DNA from 4 places in the Sellimonas catena genome. Region 3 is predicted to be linked to each of the others. Evidence: predicted binding sites of a transcription regulator. Region 3 holds the regulator's gene; each other region holds the start of a gene.
What was found. The regulator Rex, encoded in region 3, represses fermentation and respiration genes when NADH is low (regulators of the CRP and FNR family bind a similar motif). The targets are predictions, from matches to a motif close to ATTGTTAANTANTTAACAAT.

Region 1 (7,375 bases), on a different contig from region 3:
TTCCATTTCCAAACAATCCGACAGGATCCATCATGACGAAGGAGGATCTTGAGCCGATTGCAGAAGCAGTTGTGGAGCACGATCTCTTTGTAATCTCCGATGAGATTTATTCGGAGCTGACTTATGGAACGGATCATGTTTCTATTGCATCATTTCCTGGAATGAGAGAGAGAACGATTGTGATCAATGGTTTCTCCAAAGGATTTGCCATGACCGGATGGCGGCTTGGATATGCGTGCGGACCGGCTCCGATTCTGGAACAGATGTTAAAGATCCATCAGTATGCCATCATGTGCGCACCGACCAACAGCCAGTATGCGGCTGTGGAGGGACTGAGAAACTGCGAGGATGAAGTCCAGGAGATGAGAAAGGCGTATAATCAGAGAAGACGATACCTTCTGCATGAGTTTCAGCGGATGGGGCTGCAATGCTTTGAGCCGGAGGGAGCGTTCTACATGTTCCCGGGCATTCAGGAGTTCGGAATGACCTCGGAAGAATTCGCGACACGCTTTCTGGAGGAAGAGAAGGTGGCTGTCGTGCCGGGGACGGCATTTGGAGACTGCGGGGAAGGCTTCCTGCGTATTTCCTATGCGTATTCGCTGGATGACCTGAAAGTTGCGATCGGGCGTCTGGAAAACTTTATTACAAAGCTTAGAAATCAAAAGAAAGCATGATGCTGTCATATCAGGACAGCGTGTGCGGGGGGAGGAATCACATGCTGAATATTGTGCTGCATGAGCCGGAAATTCCGGCAAACACCGGAAATATAGGGCGCACCTGTGTGGCGGCGGGCGCGAGGCTTCATCTGATTGAGCCTCTTGGTTTCCGCCTGACAGAGAAAAACTTAAAACGGGCCGGGATGGACTACTGGGATCAGCTGGATGTCCGGACTTATATTGATTTTCAGGATTTTCTGGAGCAGAATCCTGGAGCCAAAATCTATATGGCCACGACGAAGGCGCACCAGATTTACACGGATGTCCGCTATGAGCCGGACTGTTACATTATGTTCGGAAAAGAAAGCGCGGGAATTCCGGAGGAAATCCTTGTCGATTATGAGGATACCTGCATCCGGATTCCCATGATCGGGGATATCCGTTCCCTGAATCTTGGCAATTCGGCGGCGATTGTTCTGTACGAAGCGCTCCGCCAGAACGGATTTGCGGGAATGAACCTGGAAGGACATCTGCACAGGCTGGACTGGAAAGAATAAACAAAAGATATCTTATTTCCGCAAAGGCGGTTCTGTCTGATACAGACTGCTTTTGCGGAATTCTAATGACACATCATGTTACAGAGGGAAGATTCTCTTTCACAAAGAACTCCAAAACAGGATAAAATTTCTGAAAATGCATATTTATAGACTGAAGTACGAAAAAAACGGTACTCTTTGAGAAAAAAATAACAATTTTGAAATAGTTTTTTTCTATTATAGACAAAATATTTAGATACAGGATGTTTCAAAAGATTCATCAATAAGTAAAATATCAGCCGAAAAAGTTACGAATCGTTTCATTTGTGCAAATTGCATTATAATAAGAAGAGAAGGAACTTTTTCATTATCGGAATTGCACATTGAAAAAATTGCAGTTTAAAATATTTTATGCTAAGATAAATCTATATGGGGCAGAGATTTATAGACAAAGGTGGTGAGAAGGTGATACAGAAAACAATTCAGGCTGTACAGGAGGCGGAAGCGAAAGCAGCTGATACCTTGAAGCAGGCCGATGACAAAGCGTCTGAGGTGCTCGCCAAAGCAAATCAGAAAGCCGGTGAATTGAAAGAGGCTGTTGTCAATGAGGCACAGGAAAGAGCAGAGAAGAGGATGGAAACATTGAAAGTAAAATTGAAAGAAGAAGAAGGGGCTTTCGATGCGGATACTCAGAAAGAAGTGGATGCCTTAAGGGCAATAGCAGATCAAAGGGAAGCGCAGGCAGTGGAGATGATTCTCAGAGAGCTGTCATGACGCTTTGCAACAAGAAAGGAGGAGTTTCCATATGTCAGTATTGCAGATGCAGCGAATCAGTATCTGCGCGTTGAAAAAAGACCGGAAGGCAATACTGGAAGAACTTCAGGAACTGGGAGTACTGGAGATCGAGACTTCCAAAGTGACGGCGGACGGACTGGACAGACCGGATACAGCTGAAGAGAAACAGAGATCTGAGAAGCAGGCTCTGATGCTGGATCAGGCGCTAGATGTACTGCAGGAATATGCTCCGGAAAAAACTTCGATTTTTGCCTCCCTGGAGGGGAAGAAACTGGTGGCAAGAGACAGCTTTTTGGCTGCTGTCAAAGAGAGAGAAGCGATTCTTGAGTCTGCCGGGAAAATTCTTTCTTTAAAGAAAAAGGAGGCGGAAAACAAAGCCGAGATCGTGAAACTGCAGACACAGAAGGAAGCGCTCACACCGTGGCTGGCACTGGATATTCCGATGAACTGTGAGGGGACTAAAAAGACCAGAATTTTTATCGGCAGTATCGGAAGTGTTATGACGCAGGAGGAGATCCTGACCAGAATTGCACAGACGGCACCTGATCTGTCTACGGTAGATGTCGAGATTATTTCTGCAGACAAAGATCAGACCTGCCTGACGGCGGTATGTCTGAGAACCGAAGCCGACAGACTGGAAGAAGCACTCAGAGCTTCCGGCTTTTCCAGACCGGCACAGTCCTGGGAGAAGATTCCGGCACAGGAGCTGGAAGAAATCGAAAAGAAAATGGAGAAGGTCCGGAGTAATATTGCGGGGATCCAGGAAGAGATCAGATCGATGGCGGATCTCAGAGAGAACCTGAAGATGCTTTCGGATTATTGCAGGACAAGAGCACAGAGATATGAAGCTCTTGCAAAGATTCCGCAGACACAGAAGACATTTCTTGTCAGCGGATATGTGGCAGCCAAGAATGCGAAAAAGCTGGCTCAGAGACTGGAGCGTCAATTTACGCTCTCTGTAGAGATTGAGGAGCTTGCAGAGGATGAAGAGGCGCCTGTACAGCTGGAAAACGGAAAGGCGGCAGCTTCGGTGGAAGGTGTTCTCGAGGCATTTGGACTTCCGGGAAAGGGAGAAGTGGATCCGACCAGAATTATGTTTGTGTTTTATGTGTTTCTGTTTGGAATGATGCTTTCCGACGCTGCGTATGGGCTGATTGTGTTCGTAGCCTGTGCGGTTCTTTTAAAGAAGTTTCCAAGAATGTCCGAAAGTATGGCGAAATCACTCAGAATGTTTATGTACTGTGGAATTTCTACAATCGTATGGGGCGTTCTGTTTGGAGGATATTTTGGAAATATTGTAGATATTGTATCTGAAAAGTTTTTTGGAGTAACAGTGACGGTACCGGCGGTATGGTTCATGCCGCTGAATGATCCGATGAAACTGCTTGTATTCTCCATGTTGTTTGGGTTGATTCATCTGTTTACAGGTCTTGGAATCAAAGGATACATGTGTCTGAGGGACAAGCGCTACATGGACTTTTTCTGTGATGTGGTTTTGTGGTACTGCCTGCTTGTCGGACTGATTCTGATGTTGCTTCCAAGCAGTATTTTTGCATCCATTGCACAGGCGCATATTGTACTGCCGGAGCCGGTGAATCTGCTTGCAAAAGTACTTGCCATTGCCGGAGCGGCAGGAATCGTACTGATGTCCGGGCGCGGAAGAAAGAATCCTGCGCTTCGGCTGGCACTTGGAGCCTATGATCTGTACAACATTACAGGGTGGCTCAGTGATGTTTTATCCTATTCCCGTCTGCTGGCACTGGGACTTGCCACGGGAGTTATTGCTTCTGTTGTAAACCAGATGGCGGGCATGCTTGGAAACGGCATTATCGGAATTATCGGATTTATTTTAATTTTTATCGTAGGTCATACGTTAAATCTTGGGATTAATCTTCTGGGTGCGTATGTGCATACAAACAGGCTGCAGTTCGTAGAGTTCTTCGGGAAGTTTTATGACGGCGGCGGAAGAGCATTTGCACCGTTTCATTCAGACACAAAATATATGGATATTATGAAGGAGGAAGAATTGTAATGAGTATTTTTGAAAATTTAGGGCTTGTTTATGCGTTATTAGGTGCTGCGCTGGCAGTTATTTTAGCAGGTATGGGTTCTGCGTATGGAGTAGGTATTGCCGGACAGGCAGCGTCCGGAGTTGTGACGGAAGATCCGTCAAAGTTCGCAAAGGTTCTGATTATTCAGCTTCTGCCTGGTACACAGGGAATTTACGGTCTGCTTGTTGCGTTCATTACACTTTCCAAGATCGGTCTTCTCGGAGGAAGTCCGGCAGATCTTGATGTGAGAACAGGGCTGCTGATACTGATTGCCTGCCTGCCGGTTGCGCTCGTAGGACTTGTTTCCGCAAAACATCAGGGAAGAACTGCAGTGGCTGCAATCGGAATTGTGGCAAAGAAACCGGAGCAGTTCGGTAAAGCCATGCTGTTCCCGGCAATGGTTGAGACTTACGCGATCCTTTCACTTTTGATTTCCTTCCTTGCTGTTACAGCAATTCAGGTATAGTATCAGGACAAAATCTAAAAGTAAAGGAGAGCTTAAGAATGACTGGATTAGATAAAATGATCAGCCAGATTCTGGAAGAAGCGGATGCCGCAGCATCACAGAAAGAAGCGGACGCCGCATCACGTGCTGAAGCGATCCTTTCGGAAGCAGAAAAAGAGGCGGAGATCCTGAAGACGGAGATTGAAGAAAAATCTGAAAAAGAACTTGCAGGATATGAGAGCCGCCACCGCCTGGCCGATGAGCAGAAGAGGCGAACAGCCCTTCTTTTGGCGAAGCAGGAGATTATTTCCGATACAATCGAAAAGGCATATCAGAAATTCTGCTCGATGGAGACAGAAGCCTATTTTGAAGTGATTGCAAAAATGATTAGAAAATTTGCGCTTCCGAAGGAAGGAGAGATACTGTTTTCCGAAAAAGACCTTGGAAGGATGCCGGAAGGATTTCGGGCGGAAATCGCCCGGGCAGCAAAAGAAAAGGGCGGCAGTCTTACTGTTTCCGGTGAGACAAGACGGATGGAAGGCGGTTTTGTCCTTGTATATGGAGGAGTTGAGGAAAACTGCTCTTTCAGGGCGCTTTTTGATTCCAGAAAGGATGAGCTGCAGGATAAGGTTAATAGATTATTATTTTTTTAGACAGCGCAATTCCGCGAGAAGGAGGATTTAACCAATGGCAAAAAATCAATACACCTATGCGGTTGCGCGGATCAGGTCAATGGAAGTATCGCTGTTTTCCCAGGCGGATATTGAACAGCTCCTTGCGTGCAGGGATGAAAAACAATGTCTGCAGCTTCTTCAGGAGAAGGGGTGGGGAAATGCGGACACACCATCTGATGCTGAAGCGATATTGACATGTGAACGGGAAAAGACCTGGGCGGAAGTCGGCGGTATGATCGATAATATGTCCGTGTTTGACGTACTGTCTTACCCGGATCTTTTTCACAATCTGAAGGCTGCGATTAAAATGGTAGCTTCCGGAACAGAGATTCCGGGTATTTTCATCAGCGGGACGAGAATTCCTGCCAGAGAGATACTGGACAGTGTAAAAAACAAAGAATTCGAAAAGCTGCCCGATTACATGGCGGGGGCTGCCAGAGAAGCGTATGAGACACTTCTGCATACGCAGGATGGACAGCTTTGTGACATCATGATTGACAGGGCGGCTCTTGAGGCCGTCTATCAGGCAGGGAAAAACGCAGAGGATGACATTATCCGGGAATATGCCGAGTCCACTGTCGCGGTGGCGGATATTAAAATCGCGGTACGTTCACAGAAAACCGCAAAAAGTCTGGAATTTATGAAAAATGCGATGGCAGAGTGCGGAAGTCTGGATGTCGATGCGCTCTGCAGGGCAGCGCTTGGCGGAGTAGATACAATTGCAGAATATCTGGAAGGCACAGCATATAAAGGAGGAGCGCAGGCACTGAGAGAGTCGGCTTCCGCTTTTGAATGCTGGTGCGACAACCGGATTATCGAAACGATCCGCCCGCAGTTATACAACCCGTTTACAATCGGACCGGTTGTTGCGTATGTGCTTGCGCGGGAAAATGAAATAAAAACGGTGAGGATCATACTGACCGGAAAGCAAAATGAACTTCCGGAAGAATCCATCCGGGAAAGGGTAAGGGAGATGTATGTATAAGATAGCAGTATTAGGCGATTATGACAGCATTTACGGTTTTGCGGCCCTGGGTCTTGACATCTGTCCCGTAAACAGCCCGGAGGAGGCAAAGAAGACATTTGTACAGCTGGCGGAGGCAAAGACAGGTATCATCTATGTGACCGAAGCTCTGGCAGCTGTCTTGAAACACGAAATAGACAGATATAAGGACGCAATTGTGCCGACTGTGATCCAGATTCCTGGAATCAGCGGAAACACGGGCGCCGGAATCGAAGGGGTAAAGAAGTCTGTAGAGCAGGCCGTAGGCTCCGATATTCTGTTTGGTGGTAATTAGGAAAGCAGGTGATTGTCGAAATGAGTAAGGGAACGATAAAGAAAGTGGCAGGGCCGCTGGTTATCGCTGAAGGAATGCGTGACGCCAACATGTTTGACGTGGTTCGTGTAAGTGATCAGCGATTAATCGGAGAGATCATCGAAATCCACGGTGATCAGGCCTCTGTACAGGTTTATGAAGAAACGGCGGGACTGAAACCGGGCGAACCGGTAGAGTCCATGGATGTGCCGATGTCCGTAGAGCTTGGACCTGGACTGATCACAAGCATCTACGACGGTATCCAGCGTCCGCTTGATGATATTATGAAAGTGACAGGCGGAAACAGCCTGAAACGCGGAGTTGAAGTTCCATCCCTGAAACGGGACAAGAAATGGGAGTTCGTTCCGGTAGCTAAAGTAGGAGACGAAGTTGAGGGCGGAGACGTGCTCGGAACTGTTCAGGAGACCATTGTCGTACAGCAGAAGATCATGGTACCTCCGAATGTAAAAGGAACAGTAAAAGAGATCCGTTCCGGTTCTTTCACTGTCGAAGAAGTGGTTGCGGTACTTTCCACTCCGGAAGGAGACAAAGAGCTTACCATGATGCAGAAATGGCCGGTAAGACGTGGACGTCCGTATCAGAAGAAACTTGCTCCTGAGATGCCGCTGATCACAGGACAGCGTGTTATCGATACATTCTTCCCGATTGCAAAAGGCGGTGTGGCTGCGGTTCCGGGACCATTCGGAAGTGGAAAAACAGTTATTCAGCATCAGCTTGCAAAATGGGCGGAAGCAGATATTGTCGTATATATCGGATGTGGAGAGCGTGGAAACGAGATGACCGACGTTCTGAACGAATTCCCGGAACTGAAGGACCCGAAGACAGGCGAGTCCCTGATGGAGAGAACCGTTCTGATCGCCAACACATCGGATATGCCGGTT
Region 2 (7,375 bases), on a different contig from region 3:
GTCCAGAGAATCCGGACGGTTCGTCGCCGCCAGAATCACAACACCTTTGGAACCGTCAAAACCATCCATCTCTGTCAGAAGCTGGTTCAGCGTCTGTTCCCGTTCGTCATTGCCGCCAATCTGTCCGTCCCTCTTTTTACCGATGGTATCGATCTCATCAATGAAGACGATACACGGCGCCTTCTCGTTCGCCTGTTTGAAGAGGTCACGCACTTTGGCAGCGCCCATTCCGACAAACATCTCTACGAACTCCGATCCGGAAATGGAGAAGAACGGAACATTTGCCTCTCCGGCTACTGCCTTGGCAAGCAGCGTCTTACCGGTACCAGGAGGGCCTACGAGAAGGGCTCCTTTCGGCATGGAAGCACCGATCTCTCTGTATCTTGCCGGATTATGAAGGAAATCAACGATCTCACTTAAAAGCTCCTTGGCCTCCTCCTCACCTGCCACATCCGAAAAGTGAATTCCGGAGTCGGACTGAACATAAATCTTGGCATTGCTCTTTCCCATTCCGAACGCCATGGAATTCGGCCCGCCCATCTTGCTTGCCATTTTTTTCGAAAGCCAGTTCCCGATAAACAGAAAGATGGCAATCGGAATAACGTAGGAAAGCAGCAGGCTCATCCATACCGGCATCTGCTCTTCGATATTCTGGGAGAATTTCGCTCCCGCATCATGAAGACGCTCCACCAGTCCGGGATCATTCATCACACCGGTCTTGTAGACATGTTCCTGATTCTTGTCCGTAAAAACGATTTCTGTATCCTGAACCTCCACAAGTCCAATCTCTTTATTTTCTGTCATCGTCATAAATGTGCCGTAATCGACTTCTTCCGTCCTCTGCTCCAGTATGTTCGGGAACAACAGCCCGTTCAGCAGAAGGATGACTACCGCAACCACGAGCGCATATATGATAAAAGGTTTTCTAGGTGATTTAACTTCTTTCATTGCGTATCTCCCTTCATTTTCTTGTTTTAGTATAGCATGGCGTCTGTGTAGAAACCATGGAAGAAATCTAAAGCTTTTCTAAAAAAAGTATATACTTTCTTACCACTTTATAACAACTTTTCATAGGCATAGCGCAGATCTCCGGTTACAAGCCAGATCCATCCACAGTAGGAAAAACCGTTCTTTTTCAACCAGTTCTGCATGATCCGGTTGTCCGGATGCGTATCAATCCGAATACTCCCGGCTCCATGTTCTCTGCCCAGATCCTCGGCTTTTTTCAAAAAACTGCCGGCTGTTCCGCGCCTTTTGTAATCGCTGTGTGTCGCGATTCTGTGAATGACGACATAGTCCGCATCCGGTCCCGTCAGCCATTCTCCTTTCTCTATCTTTTCATATGTACTCTCTCCTTCAGGAGAAAGCACCGCTGTACCGATCAGTCTCCCCTCTTCTTCTGCCACGTAGCTCTGTCTCTTCCGGATATCTCCCAGAAGAACTTCTTTGTTTGGATAGCCATCCTGCCACTGATTGATCCCGCTCTCTTTAAAAAGCTTCTGGGCCATCCTGATAATTTCCATGACCTGTTTCAGATCCTCCTTTTTTGTTTCTCTGATTACCATATTTCGTCCCCCTTTTGTGTCTTTCCATTTTATCACGTTTTTCCTCCGGATAAAACCAGTCTTTCTAAAGGTCCCGGCCGAAATAAATACGCCGGACCCGCAAGGTCCGGCGTGTGTAAATTCATAATCATTTACTGATAATCGAAGATATCGATCCATTTCATAAGGAAATCTTGTTCCATCGTATGTTTCTTTGTAAGCTGTGCTGCCGCAACGATCGGAAGCCACTGCTGTACGTACTGTTTTGCCGTATCGCTCTTCCTGCAGAACAGATCCATGTATTTGTCAGCGAGCTTCTGATCCTTCAGTGCAAACAGAAGGTAGGTCATGGCTGCATCCGCACTTGCGTTTCCCTGTGTGGCATGAGCCCAGTCAACCACATAGAGGGATCCGTCTTCTCCTACGATCACGTTGCTTGGATTGAAATCACCATGGCATACTTTGTGATGCTTTGGCATGCTGTCCAGTCTTGTCAGGAGTTCATATCTGGTCGTAGCATCCACCACATCTTTCAGACTGTTGATCTGGCGGTTCAGTTTGTCTTTGAGTTTTCCTAAAAGCGGTGCTGTCTTGCTGTGAATCTCAAGCTGAAGATCCACAAACTGCTCCATGTACTCGTCCATCTTATCCGGATTTTCCTGCATCAGCTCTTCGAGTGTCTTTCCCTCTTTATAATCAATGACAAGTGCCCATTTTCCATCAATTTCATTTACACTTTTTACCTTTGGAATATTTAACCCTGTCGCCTCGACTCTTGCCTGATTGAGCGCTTCATTAAATACATCTTCCTTTGGATGAGATGGTTCAAAAACTTTCGCGATCCCCTCGTCGCAACGGTATACTTTTTTGTATGGGCGTTCTACGATTACATTTTCCAGTTTCATAAGATTACCTCCTGTCTGTCAAAACTGATCTTCGATTTATCCTTATTATACCATAACATTCTTATATTGGTAAATTTTTTAACAAACTTTTCGTTATTTTATATATTGACTGCACATTTTATACGATTTTTTTACAAAATATGCAAGGTGCGCAATTCCTGCCACACCTTGCATATGAAGTACGAATATCATTTAGTTGCCGTAGTAGGATTTCAGGTAAAGCTCTTTGATTTCGCTCATCAGCGGGTATCTCGGGTTTGCTCCTGTACACTGGTCATTGAATGCCTGTTCTACCATTTCGTCCAGTGTAGCGAGGAAGTCTTCTTCCTTGATGCCCCATTCTTTGATCGTTTTCGGAATTCCGATTGCTTTCTTTAATTCTTCCAGTTTTTCACAGAATAATTCTACTGTCTCTGCATCATCTTTGCCGCAGATTCCTGCAAATCTTGCCGCCTCAGCATATCTTGCCTGAGCGTGCGGATACTGGTACTGTGAGAATGTTCCCATCTTAACCGGTACTTCTGCAGCATTGTAGCGGATTACGTTTGTCAGAAGCAGCGCATTTGCCACACCGTGCGGAATGTGGTGGAACGCACCAAGTTTGTGAGCCATGGAGTGGTTCAGTCCAAGGAATGCGTTGGCGAATGCCATACCTGCCATACAGGAAGCGTTTGCCATCTTCTCTCTCGCAATCGGGTCTGCTGCTCCCTTTTCGTAAGCTGCCGGAAGGTAATCAAATACTGTCTTGATTGCCTTTAATGCAAGACCGTCTGTATATTCTGTAGCCATGATGGATACATATGCCTCGATCGCATGTGTCATAACGTCGATACCGGATGCACTTGTCAGTCCTTTCGGCTGTGTCATCATGTTGTCAACATCAACGATCGCCATGTTTGGAAGTAATTCGTAGTCAGCCAGAGGCCATTTTACACCTGTGTCAGCGTCTGTGATGATCGCGAACGGTGTCACCTCGGAACCTGTACCTGAAGAAGTCGGGATTGCTACAAAGTAAGCTTTCTCTCCCATCTTAGGGAATTTGTAAACTCTCTTCCGGATATCCATGAAGTCCATAGCCATGTCTTCAAAGTTTGCTTCCGGATGTTCATACATTACCCACATGATCTTTGCTGCGTCCATTGCGGATCCGCCGCCGAGTGCGATAATTGTATCCGGCTCGAATGCTCTCATCTGGTCTGTACCTTTGAGTGCGCACTGTAAAGTCGGGTCAGGTGCCACTTCGTAGAAGCATGTATGCTGAATTCCCATCTCATCGAGTTTCTCTTCGATCGGTTTTACATAACCATTTTTGTATAAGAATGTATCAGTAACGATAAATGCTTTCTTCTTGTGCATCTCTGTTCCGAGCTCGTCGAGAGCCACCGGCATACATCCTTTTTTAAAGTAAACTTTTTCAGGTGTTCTGAACCAAAGCATATTCTCTCTCCTCTCGGCAACTGTCTTAATGTTGATCAGATGTTTCACTCCTACGTTTTCGGATACGGAGTTGCCTCCCCAGGATCCACATCCAAGTGTCAGAGATGGAGCAAGTTTGAAGTTGTATAAATCACCGATACCACCCTGGGAAGAAGGTGTGTTGATCAGGATACGGCAGGTCTTCATTGCTGCAGCATGTTTAGCCATTTTTTCTTTCTCTGCTGTATTGATGTACAGGGAAGAAGTATGTCCATATCCACCGTCTGCAACAAGCTGCTCTGCCTTTGCGATAGCCTCGTCAAATGTCTTCGCTTTATACATTGCAAGTACCGGAGAAAGTTTCTCATGAGCAAATTCTTCAGAGATATCTACGGATTCTACTTCACCGATCAGGATCTTTGTATTTTCAGGAACGTCTACTCCTGCAAGTTTTGCAATTGTGAATGCGCTCTGTCCTACGATCTTCGCATTCAGGGCACCGTTGATAATGATCGTTTTTCTTACTTTTTCGATCTCATCCTTCTTTAAGAAGTAGCATCCGCGATAAGCGAATTCTTTCTTTACTTCTTCGTATACACTCTCCAGAACAGTTACGGACTGTTCAGAAGCACAGATCATACCGTTATCAAACGTTTTAGAATGAATGATGGAGTTTACAGCAAGTTTGATGTCTGCTGTCTCATCAATAATTGCCGGTGTATTTCCTGCACCTACTCCAAGTGCCGGTTTTCCGGAGGAGTATGCAGCTTTTACCATTCCAGGGCCGCCTGTAGCGAGGATAATATCAGCATCTCTCATGACTTCATTTGTCAGTTCCAGAGACGGAACATCGATCCATCCGATAATGCCTTCCGGAGCACCTGCTTTGACAGCTGCGTCAAGCACAACTTTGGCTGCCGCAATCGTACATGCTTTTGCACGTGGATGCGGGCTGATAATGATTGCATTTCTTGTCTTTAACGCAATCAGTGTCTTGAAGATTGCTGTAGATGTCGGGTTTGTCGTAGGAATAACAGCGGCAATCAGACCGATTGGCTCTGCAATCTTTTTGATTCCGTATGCCGTGTCTTCTTCGATCACACCGCATGTCTTTGTATTTTTATATGCATTGTAAATATATTCAGCCGCATAGTGATTTTTAATAATCTTATCTTCGACAACGCCCATTCCGGTTTCTTCCACTGCCATCTTTGCCAGCGGGATACGAGCCTTGTTAGCTGCCATTGCTGCTTCAAAAAAGATCTTATCGACCTGTTCCTGTGTAAAAGTAGCAAATACCTTCTGAGCTTCTTTCATTGCTTTGATTTTTTCAATAAGAGCTTCCACATTGTCAATAATTGCTGGTGCTTCTTTTTTCTTTGTCGCCATGCTTATCTTCCTCCTAAACTCTAAAACGTTTTTATCGTTTCACTGTGCTTAGTATAGTTCATCGTTAATTATTTGTCAATTCATTTTTGATAATTTTTTAACGAAGAAAACTCTTTCTACTTTTTGCATAAACGAATGCCTGATTTTATGATTGTCTTCGTCATTTTTCCGATTACTTTATGACTGTAAACTCATTTCTAAAACATAAAAAACGGCTTTCCATAAAAGGAAAACCGTTTATGTTCTCAATATTAAACTAACTCGATGAATACTTCCATCGCAGCGTCACCTTTACGCTGTCCGATCTTTACGATTCTTGTGTAACCACCGTTACGTCCTTCGTATTTCGGAGCGATCTCTGTGAATAATTTTTCAACAAGATCTACTTCCTTCGGAGCTTTCTTCTTTCCGTCTACAACTTCTTTAACCGGAACGAGAACTTTCAGCATCTGGCGGCGTGCATGCAGTCTGGATGGAAGATCTTTTTTGATCTTCTTCTCAACTTCATCGTAAACGGTTACTTTCTTTCCGTCTACAACTTCTTTCACGCGCTTTCCGTCAGCATCTTTACGTGCAACTTTTGCTGTTACAGTTACTTCTTCGAAGTTATCTTTTTCTTTTACAGCCATTGCAATCAGACCTTCAGCGATTTTGCGGATTTCTTTCGCTTTCGCTTCTGTTGTTCTGATTCTTCCATGATTTAAAAGAGCTGTAACCTGATTTCTTAACAGAGCCTTTCTTAAATCACTTCTTCTTCCAAGCTTTCTATACTTTGCCATTGTTCTTTTCCTCCATTATTTACATCTGATTATGCATCTTCGGGCTTACTAGTCAAATGCCCTGCCGCGCACATCGGGCTTACCGGCAGGAAATTATCTTATTCTCTATTCCTCTCCCTGGCTGAGTTCGAGGCCGAGTTCTTTCAATTTTGCTAACACTTCTTCTAAAGACTTACGTCCCAGATTACGTACTTTCATCATATCCTCAGGAGTTCTGTTTGTCAGCTCTTCCACGGTATTGATTCCAGCTCTCTTCAGGCAGTTGTAAGAACGAACAGAAAGTTCCAGCTCATCGATACTCATCTCAAGAACTTTTTCTTTCTCATCATCTTCTTTTTCGATCATCACTTCAGCAGCCTGAGCCACTTCGGAGAGATCAATAAAGAGCTTCAGATGTTCGTTTAACACTTTTGCCGCAAGGCTGACTGCCTCATCCGGAAGCAGGGTACCGTTTGTATATACATCCAGCGTCAGCTTATCGTAGTCTGTAATCTGTCCGACACGAGTATTCTGTACAGTCAGATTTACACGCTCTACAGGAGTGTAGATAGAATCAATCGGGATCACGCCGATCGGAAGATCTTCCTTCTTGTTCTTATCCGAGCTTACATAACCTCTTCCTTTTGTGATGGTCAGCTCCATGTAAAGCTTGCTGTCTGCTCCACCGTTCAGTGTAGCAATGACAACATCCGGATTCATGATTTCAATATCAGAATCCACCTGAATATCAGCGCCTGTTACAACGCCTTCTCCTTCAAATTCGATATAAGCTGTTTTTGGTTCGTCTGTTTCTGAAGTGTTTTTAATCGCCAATGTCTTCAGATTCATGATAATCTCAGTAACGTCTTCCTTCACTCCCGGAATGGAACTGAATTCATGAAGTACACCATCGATCTTTACCTGGCTAATTGCAGCTCCAGGCAGAGAGGACAGCATAATTCTTCTCAGACTGTTTCCGAGTGTTGTTCCGTAGCCTCTTTCCAGCGGCTCCACAACAAATCTGCCGTATCTTTTATCTTCTGACATTTCTGTGATTTCGATATTCGGTTTATTAAAATCAAACACTATAAGTTCCCTCCTGCTATCAGCACGTTTTACGGGTTATTATTTAGAATATAATTCGACGATCAGCATTTCATCAACCGGTACATCGATCTCATCGCGTGTCGGAAGTTCCTTTACTGTTCCTTTTAAGCTTTCTGCATCTACATCTAACCATGCCGGTACAAGACGTCCTGCTGTTACCTCAAGGATATCTTTATATCTCTGAGAACCTTTGCATTTCTCTTTGATTTCGATTACATCACCGGCCTTTACAAGGTAGGACGGAATATTCACCTGC
Region 3 (7,375 bases):
AAGGACTTATCTGCCTCGTCTGCTTTTGCAAAATGAGTAAAAATACCTTCCATCTCAAGATCCGGAAGATGAAAAATCCGTTCGATGGCATCCAGAGAATCTTCACCTGTCTGAAATCCGAGTCTTGACATCCCCGTGTCCAGCTTGACGTGAATCCATGCTTTTTTCTGCTTTACGGATGCCAGGGCGGAGATCGCTTTCGCAGACTCTTCAGTGTAGACTGTCATGCGTATCTCGTTTTCCACCGCCTCCTCATACTGCTCCGGAAAAGTACATCCGAGAACAAGAACCGGTTTCTCAATTCCTGCCTTTCTCAGAAGCACCGCCTCGTCAAGCGTTGCGGTCGCGTATCCCCAGACACAGTCCAGATTCTGAGTCTCTTTTGCGATCCGTGATGCCCCGTGGCCGTAACCGTCCGCTTTTACTACCAGAATCATCTTCGTATCCGGCGAGATATGTTTCCTCATCTGTTCTATATTATATGTAATATGATTCAAATTGATTTTTGCGCATACTCTGCTGTACTTTTTCATTTTGACTGAACCTTTCTTCGCTCGATTTCCTGTAAAACAGCTGATGCCATCTCGATCAGGTCCCCGGCAAGCACGCTGTGCGCCCCGAGTTTTTCCCTTGCCTCGTCTCCGCACAGCCCGTGTATAAATACACCAAGCGCCGCAGCGTCAAAGCGGTCCATTCCAAGGGCCAGGCAGCCTGTAATCATACCTGCAAGTACATCCCCGGAACCTGCTTTTGCCATCGCACCGTTCCCGGATGTATTCAGATATGGAATCCTGCCTTCTCCTGCCACAACTGTTCTGGCATCTTTTGCTGTTAGTATTATATTATAGGTTTTGGCATACTCTTGCGCAAGTCCAATCCTGTTTTTTTTCGTTTCTTCCGTCGTTTTCCCAAGAAGACGCGCGAATTCCCTGATGTGAGGCGTAAAGATCAGGCTGCTTCCCGCTGCTTTTAGATATGTGTTTCTTCTTTCTTCTTCCATTCCGGAAATTAGATTCAGGCCATCCGCATCCATCACGCAGTATTTTCTGTGCGTGCCCAGATACACGAGCAGATGTTCTATTATCATACCGGCCTGTATATCCGTCCCCAGTCCACATCCGGCGCAGATCACATCCGCCCAGTTCAGAAGTTCCTCCAGCTGGTTTTCCAGATCCTCTCCGTAAGGCGTTATGACTGCTTCCGGCAGGGTTGCCTGAAGTACTTCCCGGTTGGATTCCGGCGTCAGTATACGTACCAGTCCGCTTCCCATCCGGTATGCCGCCTTCGCGGAAAGAATCGCGGCGCCTGCCATGCCCTGGCTTCCGGTAATCATCAGCACTTTTCCGTAAGTTCCTTTATGTGCATCGTCTTTTCGCTGCGGACAGAGCCTTCCTACGTCCTTTCTTTCATAAGTCAGATACCGTGTTCCTTCCACGCCGCCGCGCAGATAAATTCCGATATCTTCCACACAGACCTTTCCGGCGCAGAAAGCTCCCGGATACAGAACCATCCCTGCCTTCTGGTATGCAAATGTCACCGTCAGATCCGCGCGAAATGCCGTCCCCAGAATCTCTCCGTTCCCCGCATCAATTCCGGACGGAATATCCACCGCTATTTTCGCTGCGTCCAGTCTGTTCATCTGCTCCAGAATCCCCGCGTAGCGCCCTTCGACCGGCCTGCTCAGTCCGATACCAAATACAGCATCAAATACAGCGGTGTAGCTCTCCTCCGGGATCTCCCGCCTGACAGTTCCTCCGACCGCCTTGAAAATCTGAATCTGTGTCTTTGTCTCTTCGGTACAATGGTCCGGATTCCCAACCAGTACGACGGTCACGCCGTACCCTTTTTCCAGAAGCAGTCTTCCCACTGCAAACCCGTCGCCCCCGTTGTTTCCGCTTCCGCACACAATCAGGCTTTTCGACAGGTTAAGCCTCTCCCTTTCGGCTGCCTCTACCACTTTCAGAGCCGCCCGTTCCATCAGGACAAGAGACGGAATCCCGATCGTCCCAATCGTGTATGCATCCGCTGCTTTCATTGTCCTGCCATCAATGATATATTTCATCTTTACCGCTCCTTTCCCCGCTTTCATTCCGGGATACAGAAAAAAGACGCGGAGTCCCGCATCTGTTGTACGAATCTCTCACGTCCTTCTTTTCTCTTATTTTTTCTTCTGATGTTTTTCCTCATAGCGGAGTACATTGTAGGAGAGCCGCATCAGACTCTCGGAAAGATGTACGTTTTCCACAACAACATTATCCGGAAGATTCAGATCCGTATGCGCAAAATTCCAGATTGCACGGATACCGTTTTCCACGAGCATATTGGCTACTGCCACCGCCTTCGTCTTCGGTATCGTCAGAATCGCAATTTCAATGTCATTATTCCTGATGAAACTTTTCAGCTCGTCCATCATACGGATCTCGATTCCGCGGACCGTAACACCTGCCAAAGTCGGGTTGACATCAAACAGACCCTTCAGCATAAATCCGCTGCGCTCAAAAGCGGTATAGTTTGCCAGCGCCTGTCCAAGGTTTCCGGCTCCGATAATAATCATATTATGTTCTCTGTCCAGCCCCAGGATCTTTCCAATCTCCGAGTGCAAATATTTCACATTATATCCATACCCCTGCTGACCAAAACCGCCGAAATTATTCAAATCCTGGCGGATCTGGGAAGCAGTGACTTTCATGCGTTTGCTCAAGTCGTTGGAGGAAATGCGCTCTACACCGTCTTCCAGTAATTCTCCCAAGTATCTGTAGTATCGAGGCAGTCTTCTGATAACTGCCTGAGAAATTCCTCTTCCTTCCACTTTTAGCACCTTCCTGTTCTTTTCAATACTTTTATTATATGTAATACTTGAAATAAAGTCAAACTTATTATGGGATTTTATGTTGTATTTTGTACAAATTCCGTTATAATGAATACGGTACTTTTGTTTTATCAGAGGAGGATACTATGATACTTGCATGTCACAATCTGGAAAAATCGTTTGGGGACCAGGTCATTGTAAGACATGGCTCTTTTCATATAGAGGATCACGAGAAAGCGGCTCTGACAGGTTTAAACGGTGCCGGAAAATCTACCATTTTGAAAATGATTACCGGAGAGATTCCGGCAGATTCCGGGGATATTATTCTCGCAAAAGGGAAACAGCTCGGGTATCTTTCCCAGCATCCCATGACGGACAGCACACGTACAGTCTATGAGGAAATGCAGACTTCCAAACAGTATCTGATCGATATGGAAAGCCAGATCCGCAAAATTGAGGCGGAGCTTCAGACTTTATCCGGATCTCATCTGGAGGACAGGCTTGCCGCTTATCACAATCTGACTTCCCGGTTTGAACGGGAAAACGGCTATGCCTATCAAAGTGAAATCACCGGAGTCCTGAAGGGACTGGGATTTACAGAAGAAGATTTTGAAAAGCCGGTCGCTTCCCTTTCCGGAGGGCAGCGAACCCGTGTTTCTCTGGGAAAACTTCTGCTTACCAAACCGGATATTCTGCTTCTGGATGAGCCGACCAATCATCTTGATCTGCATTCGATTGCATGGCTTGAGACCTATCTTCTGAACTACCCCGGAGCGGTCCTGATTGTCTCCCACGACCGGTATTTTTTGAACAGGGTCGTTACAAAGATCATTGAAATCGAAGCCGGCACGCTCACTATGTATCTTGGTAACTATCAGGAGTTTGCGAAGAAAAAACAGATGCTCCGGGATGCAAGGCTGAAAGAATACCTTAACCAGCAGCAGGAAATCAAGCATCAGGAAGCGGTCATTGAAAAACTTCGTTCCTTCAACCGGGAAAAATCCATCAAACGGGCCGAGAGCCGGGAAAAGATGCTTGCAAAGATTGAGCGGATTGAAAAGCCGGTTGAGCTTGCTTCAGATATGCATTTAAAGCTGGAGCCTTCTGTTGTCAGCGGAAATGATGTGCTCCGTGTTGATCACCTCAGCAAAGCTTTCCCGAATCAGACGCTCTTTGAAGACATCAGCTTTGAAATCAAACGTGGAGAACACGTTGCGATTATCGGGGACAATGGTACCGGAAAGACGACACTTCTGAAAATCCTGAATGAAGTCATTCCTGCGGATTCCGGAACTTTCACCCTTGGCTCCAATGTCACTATCGGTTACTACGACCAGGAACACCATGTCCTTCACATGGACAAAACGGTTTTTGATGAGATCTCGGACGATTATCCGTCCCTTACGAATACCCAGATCCGGAATATGCTTGCAGCCTTTCTCTTCACCGGGGATGATGTCTACAAGCTGATCGGAGACTTGAGCGGCGGGGAACGTGGACGTGTCTCTCTTGCAAAATTGATGCTTTCCGAGGCCAATTTCCTCATTCTCGACGAGCCGACCAACCATCTTGATGTTGCATCCAAAGAAATCCTGGAGCACGCATTGAATGATTACACCGGCACGGTACTTTATGTTTCCCATGACCGGTATTTTATCAACGAAACTGCCACGAGAATTCTGGAACTGGTCAATCAGAAATTTGTCAACTACATCGGAAATTATGATTATTATCTTGAAAAGAAAGAAGAACTTACCGCTGTTTACGCTGCTCCTGCCGCAGCAGATACGCCGTCTTCCACAGACACTCAGGCTTCGGCCGGAAAGCTGGACTGGAAGGCTCAGAAGGAAGCGCAGGCGAAGGAGAGGAAACGCCAGAACGATCTGAAGCGGACCGAAGAGCGGATTGAGACTCTGGAAACCCGGTGCGGTGAGATCGATGAACTGATGACCCACGAAGATGTATATTCCAATTCCGTCCGGTGCCAGGAGCTGGCAAAAGAAAAGGACAACATCACAGCAGAGCTTGAGACTCTCTATGAACAGTGGGAATCTCTCGCGGAATAAGAGCAGCAGAAAAGAGGCCGAAGCCCGTTTATAACACGGGTCTGCCTCTTTTTCTATGCTCTCTTTGATTTTGACTTCTTTTTATGCAAGCCGTTTTGCGATGGCTTTGATAAAGTCTTCGCTGTTTAATACAACCGGATCTTTCAAAGTCGTTATCAGCGCCAGGTCTTTTGTCATTTCGCCCGCTTCGATGGTATCGATAGTCGCTTTTTCAAGCCGGTCCGCAAACTCCTGAAGCTCCTTGTTTCCATCCAGTTCTCCGCGCTTTCTGAGAGCCCCGCTCCATGCAAAGATCGTTGCCACGGAGTTGGTGGATGTCTCCTCCCCTTTCAGGTGTTTATAATAATGTCTCTGAACTGTTCCATGAGCTGCCTCGTACTCATAGTATCCATCCGGTGAGACAAGAACGGACGTCATCATGGCAAGGGAGCCGAATGCGGAGGAAATCATATCACTCATAACATCTCCGTCATAGTTTTTGCATGCCCAGATATATCCGCCTTCTGATTTCATTACACGTGCCACCGCGTCGTCAATCAGTGTGTAGAAATACGTAATTCCCGCCTGTTCAAACTGCTCTTTAAATTCCGCGTCAAAGATCTCCTGAAAGATATCCTTGAATGTATGGTCGTATTTCTTTGAAATCGTATCTTTCGTTGCAAACCAGAGATCCTGTTTCGTGTCCAGTGCATAGTGGAAACAGCTCCTTGCAAAACTTTCGATGGACTTGTTGATATTGTGCATTCCCTGAATGATGCCGGGTCCGTCAAACTCATGGATCAGTTCTCTTGTCTCGCTTCCGTCCTCAGCGGTGTAGACAAGCTCTGCCTTTCCTTTTCCAGGGATTTTCATTTCCGTTCCTTTATACACATCCCCGTAAGCATGTCTTGCAATGGTGATCGGTTTTTTCCAGTTTCTGACGCACGGCTCAATTCCTTTTACGACAATCGGTGCACGGAATACGGTTCCATCCAGAATCGCACGGATCGTCCCGTTCGGGCTCTTCCACATCTCTTTCAAATCATATTCTTCCATCCGCGCTGCATTTGGGGTGATGGTCGCACATTTTACGGCCACTTTATACTTTTTCGTTGCAAGCGCACTGTCAATCGTCACCTGGTCATCAGTCTCATTACGGTGTTCCAGCCCAAGATCGTAATACTCCGTATTCAGATCAATAAAAGGCAGGAGCAGATGATCCTTGATCATCTTCCAGAGAATTCTTGTCATCTCGTCTCCATCCATCTCAACGATTGGTGTCTGCATCTGTATCTTTGCCATCATACCATCCCTTTCTTTTTCTTTCTTAGATTTCTTCCAGATGTAAATTCTGAACAACATGGCGGATATGCTCTTCCATCAGTTTCTCCGCCCTGTCTTCATCCTTGTCCCGGATTGCCGAGAGGATCTCCGAATGTTCCCTGATGGATTTTTCCGCACGGTTTTCCACTTTAACGGACATCCTCCTCGCCATCTGGACATAGCGGTGGAAATCCGTCAGTACATTTTTCAACATCCTGCTTCCGCAGGCTTCATAAAGGATAAAGTGGAACTTTCCGTCCAGAGTGGAAAGCTGTTCGGTCATCCCCTTTTTCAGATAAAATTCGGAGAGAAGAATCATCTCTTCCATCTCGTCAATCTGCTCCTTCGTAATCCGTCTTGTCGCAAGCCGGGCCGCAAGCCCTTCCAGCCTGGACCGGATCATATAGATATCCTGAACGTCCTCCCTGGAAATGCCGTTGACATACGTGCCTTTGTTTGGAATACTGGTCACCAGTCCTTCCAGTTCCAGCTTCCTGAAGGCTTCTCTGACCGGAGTCCTGCTGACTCCCAGCTCTTTTCCCACGGTCACTTCCCGGAGTTCGTCTCCTTTTTGATATTTCCCGGAAAGGATCTGTTCACTCAGTGTCCGAAACACCTTTCCGCTCAAAGAATAATCTTGATATTCTTCCATGACTGTTACTTCCTTCTATTAAAGAATGATTGACTTCTCACGGCAGATTTCCGTGATCTTCTGAACCATTTCTTCGTCCGTCATCACAGTTACACGTCCGTCGTCATACTGCTTATCCACCCATTCCTTCACTGCCACAACCAGCTCGGAGTCTTTTCCGACTTTTCTGTCCTCCGGAAGCTTGTAGTAGGTATTGATCCAGTGGGCAATTCCTGCGATGCCGGATGTGTTGGACACTGATACTACGGCCGGCCGGTTCAGAAACTTTCCGGTGTCAAAAATATTGTAGATCTCTTCGTTTTTCAGAAGTCCGTCCGCATGGATTCCGGCCCTTGTCACATTAAAGTTCTTTCCCACAAACGGCGTGTGCTCCGGAATATGGTAGCCGATCTCCTTTTCATAGTACTCGGCAAGCTCTGTGATGACAGTCGTCTCCATGCCGTCCAGTGTTCCCCGAAGCTGCGCATATTCAAATACCATTGCTTCCAGTGGTGTATTTCCTGTACGTTCTCCGATTCCAAAGAGAGAACAGTTTACGCCGCTTGC
Region 4 (7,375 bases), on a different contig from region 3:
GAACATGCTGAAAAACAAATGCTGTTTGAAAAATTAAAAGAGATGGTTCTGACATTGAATCCGGAAGAAGATGTGAGAAATCTGGAGCAGATCTATCTCTACGCATGCCAGATTTATCAAGGAATGAAGCGGTATTCCGGCGATGAATATATTACACACCCGCTCCACACTGCGCTTTTACTTGCGGATATGGAGGCGGAGCCTGAAACCATTCTCGCAGGATTATTTTGCGATGCATTGAAAAAGACAGAAGCCACAATGAAAGAATTAAGGAAATATCTTCCGGAGAAAACAGCTGATCTGATTGAAGCAAAAGCAGCGGAAGAAGCGGATATGGAGACAGATATTTTGGAACAGGTCACCTTGCTCCGGCTCGCCGAGCGTCTTCATAATATGAAGACGATTGAATGGATCGATGAGGAACAAAGAAAAAAACGGGCAGCTGAAACCATGGAAATTTTTCTTCCGTTGGCTGAAAAGACGGGCAATCATGAGATTGCAGAGGAACTAAAAACGCTGGCGGAAGAGAATTTGTAACGATGATGAATGTTTCTTTTAATGGGCATAATACAGCGGCAGGCGCGATTCATATGAACCACGCCTGCCGCTTTGTAATATGGGAATATCTAGAGGTATCATTCTTGCCGGACGGCTGTTTAAAGGTCGGATACGAACTTATTTTTCCTTTTCCGCAAGTGCCTCTTTTCCAAGAGCGTCCGCTGCAACGATAGCTGCGTAGAGCTGATCCGGAGTGACATCCGCTACCATGTTGTGGATGGATTCACCTTCTACACAGGATTTCTCGGCGATAATGCGGATCTCTTCGTCTTTGGTGATACCGATTTCTTCCAGTGTAACAGGAAGGCCGACTTCCATACAGAAATTCTGCACTTCCTTGAATTCTTCTTTAGATGCCCGTTCCAGAACAAGCTGTACGAGGGTGCCAAAAGCAACGCAGTTTCCATGCGGAGCGCTGTGGCCGCCAAGTGCGGTAAGACCGTTATAGAAAGAGTGGGCAACGGCAAGCCCTCCGTTGTCGGCACCGACACCGGAGAGGTAAACATTGGCTTCGATAATGGCTTCCAGTGCCGGAGTTACCACATGGCATTCGCATGCCTTTTTTGCAGAAGCACCGTATTCTTTCAGTGTGTCATAACAGAGCCGGCAGAGAGCCATGGCTGACTGGGTAATTCCGCCGGATTCCAGGCTCGGAGCGTCTGTGCGCTCGCATGCGCGTGCTTCAAAATAAGTTCCGAGGGCATCGCCCATGCCGGCAACCAGGAATCTGACCGGCGCATTAGCGATGATGGCACTGTCTACAATGACGGCTTCCGGGTTCTTTGGATAGAACAGATAACTGTTGAATGTTTCATCATCATTGTAGATAACAGAAAGACCGGTGCATGGAGCGTCTGTCGCTACAACGGTTGGTACAATAACGACAGGAAGCTTTTCGTAGTGTGCTGTCGCTTTTGCTGTGTCAATTGCGGAACCGCCGCCCACACCGACGACGACATTCAGATGGTTTTCTCTGACGATTTCCCGCATTTTTTCGATCTCCCCTGTACTTGAAACTCCGCCGAAGATTTCGTACTGGCGGACGTCGGATGTCCCTTCAAAACTTTTTTCGATCTTGTCGTGAGCCATCTTATATCCGCTTCTGGAGCAGATAAACAGCCACTTATCACCAAGACTGGTCATTTCCTTGTGGAATTGCAGCAGAGAATCCTTTCCCTGTACATATTTTTGAGGTGCACGCATCATTCTAAGTCTAAGCATATGTAAGACCTCCCTTTCGCCTTGCGTTTACTTTGTTATTTCTTTGACTATCAGTATAAAATATCTGATGTGAAAAGCAAGATGAATTATTCTGAAAAAAATATGCATAATTACGAATAATTTGTGCAAAAATGAAAACTTATACACATTAAAACTATTTGCGGGACAGCGTTCCGTCTCCACCCATGAGGAGTGTCAGTTCTTCAATCCTTTCCAGCGGGAAGGGCGGCAGACACAATGGCTTCATGGCGATGGACATGAGTTTCATTGGATTGTCATCGGCGGCAATCCGGTTGGATGAAAGCTTTCCGCATCGGCGGCAGCGGTGGATGATGGCCCATTCGCCGTTCTTGCGGGTCCATGATGCCTCCGCAGTCAGATTCCCTGTCTCCCGGTTCGATGTCCACATGCAGGCTGGACAGGCAGTTCGGGCAGTGGTTGCGGTGGTCCGTTCCTGCGCCTGCTGAAACGACAGGGCGTCCGCACACCTTACAGGTGAAGCTGTCCTTGCATGGGTGAGTTTTGTAGTATCCTTTTTCGTATTTTTTCTTTTTGTTTTCACGGTTCATTGTCAGTTATCTCCCTTACACAAATACATTTTCGTTGATTTCCAATTGTCTGTGCAGGGCAATAAAAAAAGATAACTCCTGAAAGATGAGTTATCTCATGTACCGATATGCGGCCGCCAGGCATCTCCGGTATGCGGACATGCTCTTTCTGACAGCGCAAAAAACACTTTTCTTCTGAGAAGTGCGATCCGATTTCAATCGTAAAAAAGAGTACAATAAAAAACTCATCATCTTTCAGATGAAAACAAAATTTATTGCCCTGTTATTTACGATTCGCCGACATCCACTTCTCTCCCTTCTGCTTTAAGATTTTTTTTATCATATCATATGGAAGTGGAATTGTAAAGAAAAAACGCCGTTTTCAGGCAGTGACAGCCCCTATGAATGGATCAGCTGCCCTGCCTGAAAGCCCATAATGACGAGCTCCAGCATTTTCGGATCATAGTCTCTGTATTTTAGAAAATAGTAAAGGGTATCCAGAAAGTTGAGGAATGCTTTTTTGGATGCTTCATCCAGAATCACGGATTTCTGGTCGCGTGTCAGGAAAGAAGCGATCCGTGTAAACGCGAATTTTTCGTTGAGGAAAGCCCAGAACTCCTCTTCGCCGTCGGTCTTCATTACCTGAAAAGGTTTCCGGCGAAGAAGCCAGTAGGTTTCATAGGCAAGCACCTTCCGCTCACTGATGTGCCTCATATGGTGAAATTCCTTCATGCGTGAAATATCCGTAAAATAATCCATGACTGCATGGGTCAGAATGGTTTCATCGATCCGGACGCTGTCGTGGATGCCAAGGCTTTCCAGAAATACAATACATTCTTTATAAAGCGAAGAGTAACGGTTCTTGATGACCTGTTCGGAAAATTCGGCCACGATATCTTCGTACTGTGTATAGATGGTCTCGATATCATTCATGATGATCTGCTCCTTCCAGTTTTATAATATCAAAAAACAGCTTGGATTTTACAAAATCGCAGTAGGAATTCAACTCGATATCCTCAATGGTGCTGTAACGGACGTGAGAGGTACTTCCAAGCAGGTGTTTGCGGATCTTTCCGCTTTGGATACGCTCCATCATGCGGTCGGCAGACTGGCTGATCGCCTCGGGAATGCCCGGCAGTGGTCTCTGATTCATGGGAATCCCTCCTTTATTCTTTTGCGATGCTGTCAATGGCATCCTGTACTGTCTGTATCGAACTCAGATCAACTTCGTTCAGCTTTTCTTTTGGCTTTTCATAGTCCAGCCTTGGGTTGACAATCGTCTGCTTCGGCTTGAAATTTTCGCTTGAAACATCACAGAGCCTTTTAAAGAAAGAGGCCATTTCATCACCCATTCCGGAGAGCCGGTTTAAAAGCTCGGAAAATTCCGTGAGCATCGGGTCGCTCTTCTTATAAGGATAGAGAATGTGATGGTCGATCTCTCCCCATCCCTCCTCGAAAAGAGTACGGATCTGCACTTCCATGTATACACCCTGATACTTCAAAATATAGTGGACAGAGCGGTAATGCTTCCGGTCGAAGATATTGTCGCTGGAGATCCAGTCGGAATAAATATCACTGAAATCTCCCAGACGCATGTGCACTTTTGGCGGTTCGGCCATATACCGGTCTTTGTCAGCGTGATAATCAGAAATACAGTTGTGGATATAAAGATCCGGATTGTTTTCAAAATGCTGGATCAGATATTTATGGAAGATCACCCAGTCTTCGCGGTACAGGATTAGTCCGCGGAACCCGATCGTGTCAGTGACAAACTTCATGTAATTCTCTTTTGTGAGCGTACGGTATTTCAGATAATTTTCGCAGCGCTTCCGGATAATCTTTTCCACAAGGTGCCACGGCGTCTTGACACGGGTACGGTAAGAATGAAGTCCCGTTCTCTGATCCTTATTTTTAATAAATTCCTGTAGAAATTCGTCCCGGATACGCTGAAGCTCAGGAAGCTTCCTGGCATAGTCTTTTGCAATATAGCACAGATCATCCCAATCAAGTCCCGCCTCGCGAAATTCATCTTCGCTGATCGAAAAACGTTCCAGAAACTCTTTTTTTAACATAAGATCATATCCTTTGATTCCGTTCAATTCCCTGCTGGCAGGGTACCTCCCTATCATAGCATTTTCGAACCGGATTATCAACGTCCGGGGACGGAATGAAGGGATGGATGTTGAAAAAATGTGTGTGAAAAACATGCCTTGTGGAAAAGCAGCCGGAGCACTTGACAATGCGGAAAGGGCATGGCATGATAAGAGAACAAAAGCAAAATGGGCAGGGAGAGAGGAGGAAAAGAGATATGTTAGAACCAAAAGATTTTGAACAAATCAGTGGAATTATAGAAAAAACATTTCATCCAATCGAATATAGGCTCAAATGTGTTGAAGAAGAACTTGGCGGCGTTAGAAAGGAACTGGATGGTGTCAAAGGCGAAGTAAATGGAGTGAAGCAGGAACTGAATGATGTCAGAAGTGAAGTCGGCGGAGTAAACCAGGAGCTGAATGATGTCAGAAGTGAAGTCGGCGGAATAAACCAGGAGCTGAATGACATCAAAAGAAGTGTAGCCGGTGTAGAGAAAATAGTTAAAGATGTTCAACTGACTTTGGAAAATGAGACGAACAGGAATATCCAGATTATTGCGGAAGGACATCTCGACTTGAGCAGAAAGTTGGATGAGGCGGTTAAAATTGATAATGAAAAAGAAATTCTTAAGCTTCGGGTTAATCGCCTTGAAAGTGAACTTGAAAAAACAAAATCCAGACTTTCTGAAATTGCATAACTTTGGTTGAAAAATAACTGATCTTTGCGGGCCGATAAGCAACAAGGCTTCGGCCTGCACATCATAACTATCATTTGGATACAAGGTAATATCATCTAAGCAACAATTCTATTAAGCATTTTATCTGAAACAACAGAAATTTTACCCAAGATGTAATGAATCTTTAAGAAAAAATTCAGGACTCTCTGACCCGTTTTGTTATAATTTAGAGAAGGGGGAAGTTGTAAATGGCGGTGTAGAAGATGAAAAGAAGGAAAAAGATACGTACGATAAAGACAAAAAAATTCTGGCTGTCGATCATAGCCCTCGTTGTAATTATTGGTGCAATGTACGTGCTGATGCTTCCGCAGGGGGCTGCGCGGTTTGCAATTCTCAGATCGGGCCATCCGATTGCGGCATTGACGTTATCGATCACGACAGAAGGGTATCCTCATGAGCTGGAAGACGGGCAGATCGGTTATGTACTTGTGGATGCACCGTACGACAGGGAGCAGGGTGATGTAATGGATACCTGGATGGTGTACCGGCATGGGATGATTTATGTGGGAGAGTATGACACTAGATAAGATAAATTGAACATATAATAGATATATTAGAAAAAATTCCGAAAAATAAATTGGAAAAATTGAAAAAAAGTGTTGACAAATCTAAGAGGAACCCATATAATAGTCCATGTGCCAAGCGCACAAGACAAATGCCCAGATAGCTCAGTTGGTAGAGCAGAGGACTGAAAATCCTCGTGTCGCTGGTTCGATTCCGGCTTTGGGCATACGCGGGTGTAGTTCAATGGTAGAACACCAGCCTTCCAAGCTGGATACGTGGGTTCGATTCCCATCACCCGCTTTTTTTATTGCTCAAAAGCAAGGCCGCCGTATCATCAAGTAAAGATGATGCGGCGGCCTTTTCTTTGCCCGGAACATTGCTATTTCGTCAGTACCTCGGCGCCGTCTTCTGTAATAAGCACCATGTATTCGATCTGTGCAGAGAGTCCGTCGTCTTCCGTGTAGACAGTCCATCCGTTGTCTTCATCGATAAAGAAATCCGGACTTCCTTCGTTGATCATCGGCTCGATGGTAAACATCATGCCAGGAACGAGAAGCATCTCGCTTCCCTTTGGTGTGACATAGCTGACCCATGGCTCTTCGTGGAACTCCAGGCCGATGCCGTGGCCTCCGATGTCTTCCACAACGGAGTACCCGTTTGCTTTCGCATGGCTGTTGATAGCGTCTGCGATATCGCCGAGATGATTCCAGGGTTTTGCCTCTTTCAGTCCGAGCTCCACACATTCTTCAGTGACACGTACGAGACGTCTGGCACGCTCGCTGACTTCCCCGATGCAGAACATTCTGGAAGCATCGGAAAAATATCCGTCCAGAATGGTGGAAACGTCCACGTTGACAATATCGCCCTCCTGCAGGATGATGGATTCATCCGGAATTCCGTGGCAGATTTCATTGTTGATGGAAGTGCAGACACTCTTTGGGAATCCCTGGTAATCAAGCGGGGCAGGGATGCCGCCGTGCTCTGTTGTGAAGTCATAGACGAGCTTATCTATTTCGGCCGTGCTCATACCCGCATGAATGTGGGCGGCCACATGATCGAGGACAGCGGTGTTCAAGTCGGCGCTGATCCGGATTTTTTCGATCTGTTCCGGAGTCTTGATCATGGAGTGGTCCGGTACGATTTCGCCCTTTTCGGCATGAAGAGCGATTTTTTCATCCATCGCCATATGACACTTCTTATATTTTTTGCCGCTTCCGCACCAGCAAGGTTCATTTCGTTCCATATTCTCTATCTCCTTTGTCTTTCTGAATTTGTAAAATCTCTCAAAATCCGAGGGGGCATATGCCTCTCTTTTCCTATTATATCGCATTTCGCAGTTGTTAGCACCCTAAAAATAAGATATAATAAAAACATGTGGGAACTGTCAGGCCATGCTGTTTTACGAGGTCAGATGTATGGCGGAACAGTTATAATGTATGAAAAGAAAGGACGTGGGCATATGCTGAGAATCGGGATGCTGACAAGCGGCGGTGACTGCCAGGCACTCAATGCCGCAATGAGAGGTGTGGCAAAGGGGATTTTTGCCAAAGTAAAAGATGTGGAAATTTACGGATTCAGAGATGGCTATAAAGGATTGATTTATTCTACTTTTGATATGATGACCGAGAAGGATTTCTCCGGTATTCTGACACGCGGAGGTACAATCCTTGGTACTTCCAGACAGCCGTTCAAACAGATGAGAGTAATCGGTGAGGAC

Region 1: a site for Rex is predicted at 1,390-1,409, ahead of Selli1_RS03455 (ATP synthase subunit B family protein). Genes of this name have one in related genera too.
Region 2: a site for Rex is predicted at 5,315-5,334, ahead of adhE (bifunctional acetaldehyde-CoA/alcohol dehydrogenase). Genes of this name have one in related genera too.
Region 4: a site for Rex is predicted at 1,811-1,830, ahead of Selli1_RS02785 (glycerol dehydrogenase). Genes of this name have one in related genera too.

Annotation. Positions count from the first base shown of each region.
Region 1 covers NZ_BSBO01000005.1:22,085-29,459, reverse strand. The annotation lists gene Selli1_RS03465 (aminotransferase class I/II-fold pyridoxal phosphate-dependent enzyme) at 1-674, shown strand, start outside; gene Selli1_RS03460 (tRNA (cytidine(34)-2'-O)-methyltransferase) at 716-1,213, shown strand; gene Selli1_RS03455 (ATP synthase subunit B family protein) at 1,658-1,966, shown strand; gene Selli1_RS03450 (V-type ATP synthase subunit I) at 1,998-4,019, shown strand; gene Selli1_RS03445 (V-type ATP synthase subunit K) at 4,019-4,504, shown strand; gene Selli1_RS03440 (V-type ATP synthase subunit E) at 4,543-5,136, shown strand; gene Selli1_RS03435 (V0D/AC39 family V-type ATPase subunit) at 5,171-6,142, shown strand; gene Selli1_RS03430 (V-type ATP synthase subunit F) at 6,135-6,455, shown strand; gene Selli1_RS03425 (V-type ATP synthase subunit A) at 6,476-7,375, shown strand, end outside.
Region 2 covers NZ_BSBO01000014.1:19,383-26,757, forward strand. The annotation lists gene ftsH (ATP-dependent zinc metalloprotease FtsH) at 1-948, opposite strand, end outside; gene Selli1_RS07845 (GNAT family N-acetyltransferase) at 1,056-1,565, opposite strand; gene Selli1_RS07850 (phosphotransferase family protein) at 1,697-2,449, opposite strand; gene adhE (bifunctional acetaldehyde-CoA/alcohol dehydrogenase) at 2,642-5,254, opposite strand; gene Selli1_RS07860 (bL17 family ribosomal protein) at 5,506-6,033, opposite strand; gene Selli1_RS07865 (DNA-directed RNA polymerase subunit alpha) at 6,139-7,098, opposite strand; gene rpsD (30S ribosomal protein S4) at 7,138-7,375, opposite strand, start outside.
Region 3 covers NZ_BSBO01000007.1:28,858-36,232, reverse strand. The annotation lists gene alr (alanine racemase) at 1-533, opposite strand, end outside; gene Selli1_RS04635 (NAD(P)H-hydrate dehydratase) at 530-2,062, opposite strand; gene Selli1_RS04630 (redox-sensing transcriptional repressor Rex) at 2,159-2,809, opposite strand; gene abc-f (ribosomal protection-like ABC-F family protein) at 2,956-4,875, shown strand; gene Selli1_RS04620 (NADP-dependent isocitrate dehydrogenase) at 4,957-6,156, opposite strand; gene Selli1_RS04615 (GntR family transcriptional regulator) at 6,182-6,829, opposite strand; gene Selli1_RS04610 (hydroxymethylglutaryl-CoA lyase-like TIM-barrel protein) at 6,848-7,375, opposite strand, start outside.
Region 4 covers NZ_BSBO01000004.1:12,769-20,143, reverse strand. The annotation lists gene Selli1_RS02790 (HD domain-containing protein) at 1-537, shown strand, start outside; gene Selli1_RS02785 (glycerol dehydrogenase) at 676-1,779, opposite strand; gene Selli1_RS18460 (RNHCP domain-containing protein) at 1,934-2,188, opposite strand; partial or broken gene Selli1_RS18455 (RNHCP domain-containing protein) at 2,190-2,348, opposite strand; gene Selli1_RS02770 (hypothetical protein) at 2,727-3,260, opposite strand; gene Selli1_RS02765 (hypothetical protein) at 3,253-3,480, opposite strand; gene Selli1_RS02760 (RelA/SpoT-related domain-containing protein) at 3,494-4,399, opposite strand; gene Selli1_RS02755 (hypothetical protein) at 4,503-4,658, shown strand; gene Selli1_RS02750 (hypothetical protein) at 4,636-5,115, shown strand; gene Selli1_RS02745 (YjcN family protein) at 5,358-5,681, shown strand; tRNA gene Selli1_RS02740 (tRNA-Phe) at 5,812-5,884, shown strand; tRNA gene Selli1_RS02735 (tRNA-Gly) at 5,888-5,958, shown strand; gene Selli1_RS02730 (methionyl aminopeptidase) at 6,038-6,901, opposite strand; gene Selli1_RS02725 (6-phosphofructokinase) at 7,118-7,375, shown strand, end outside.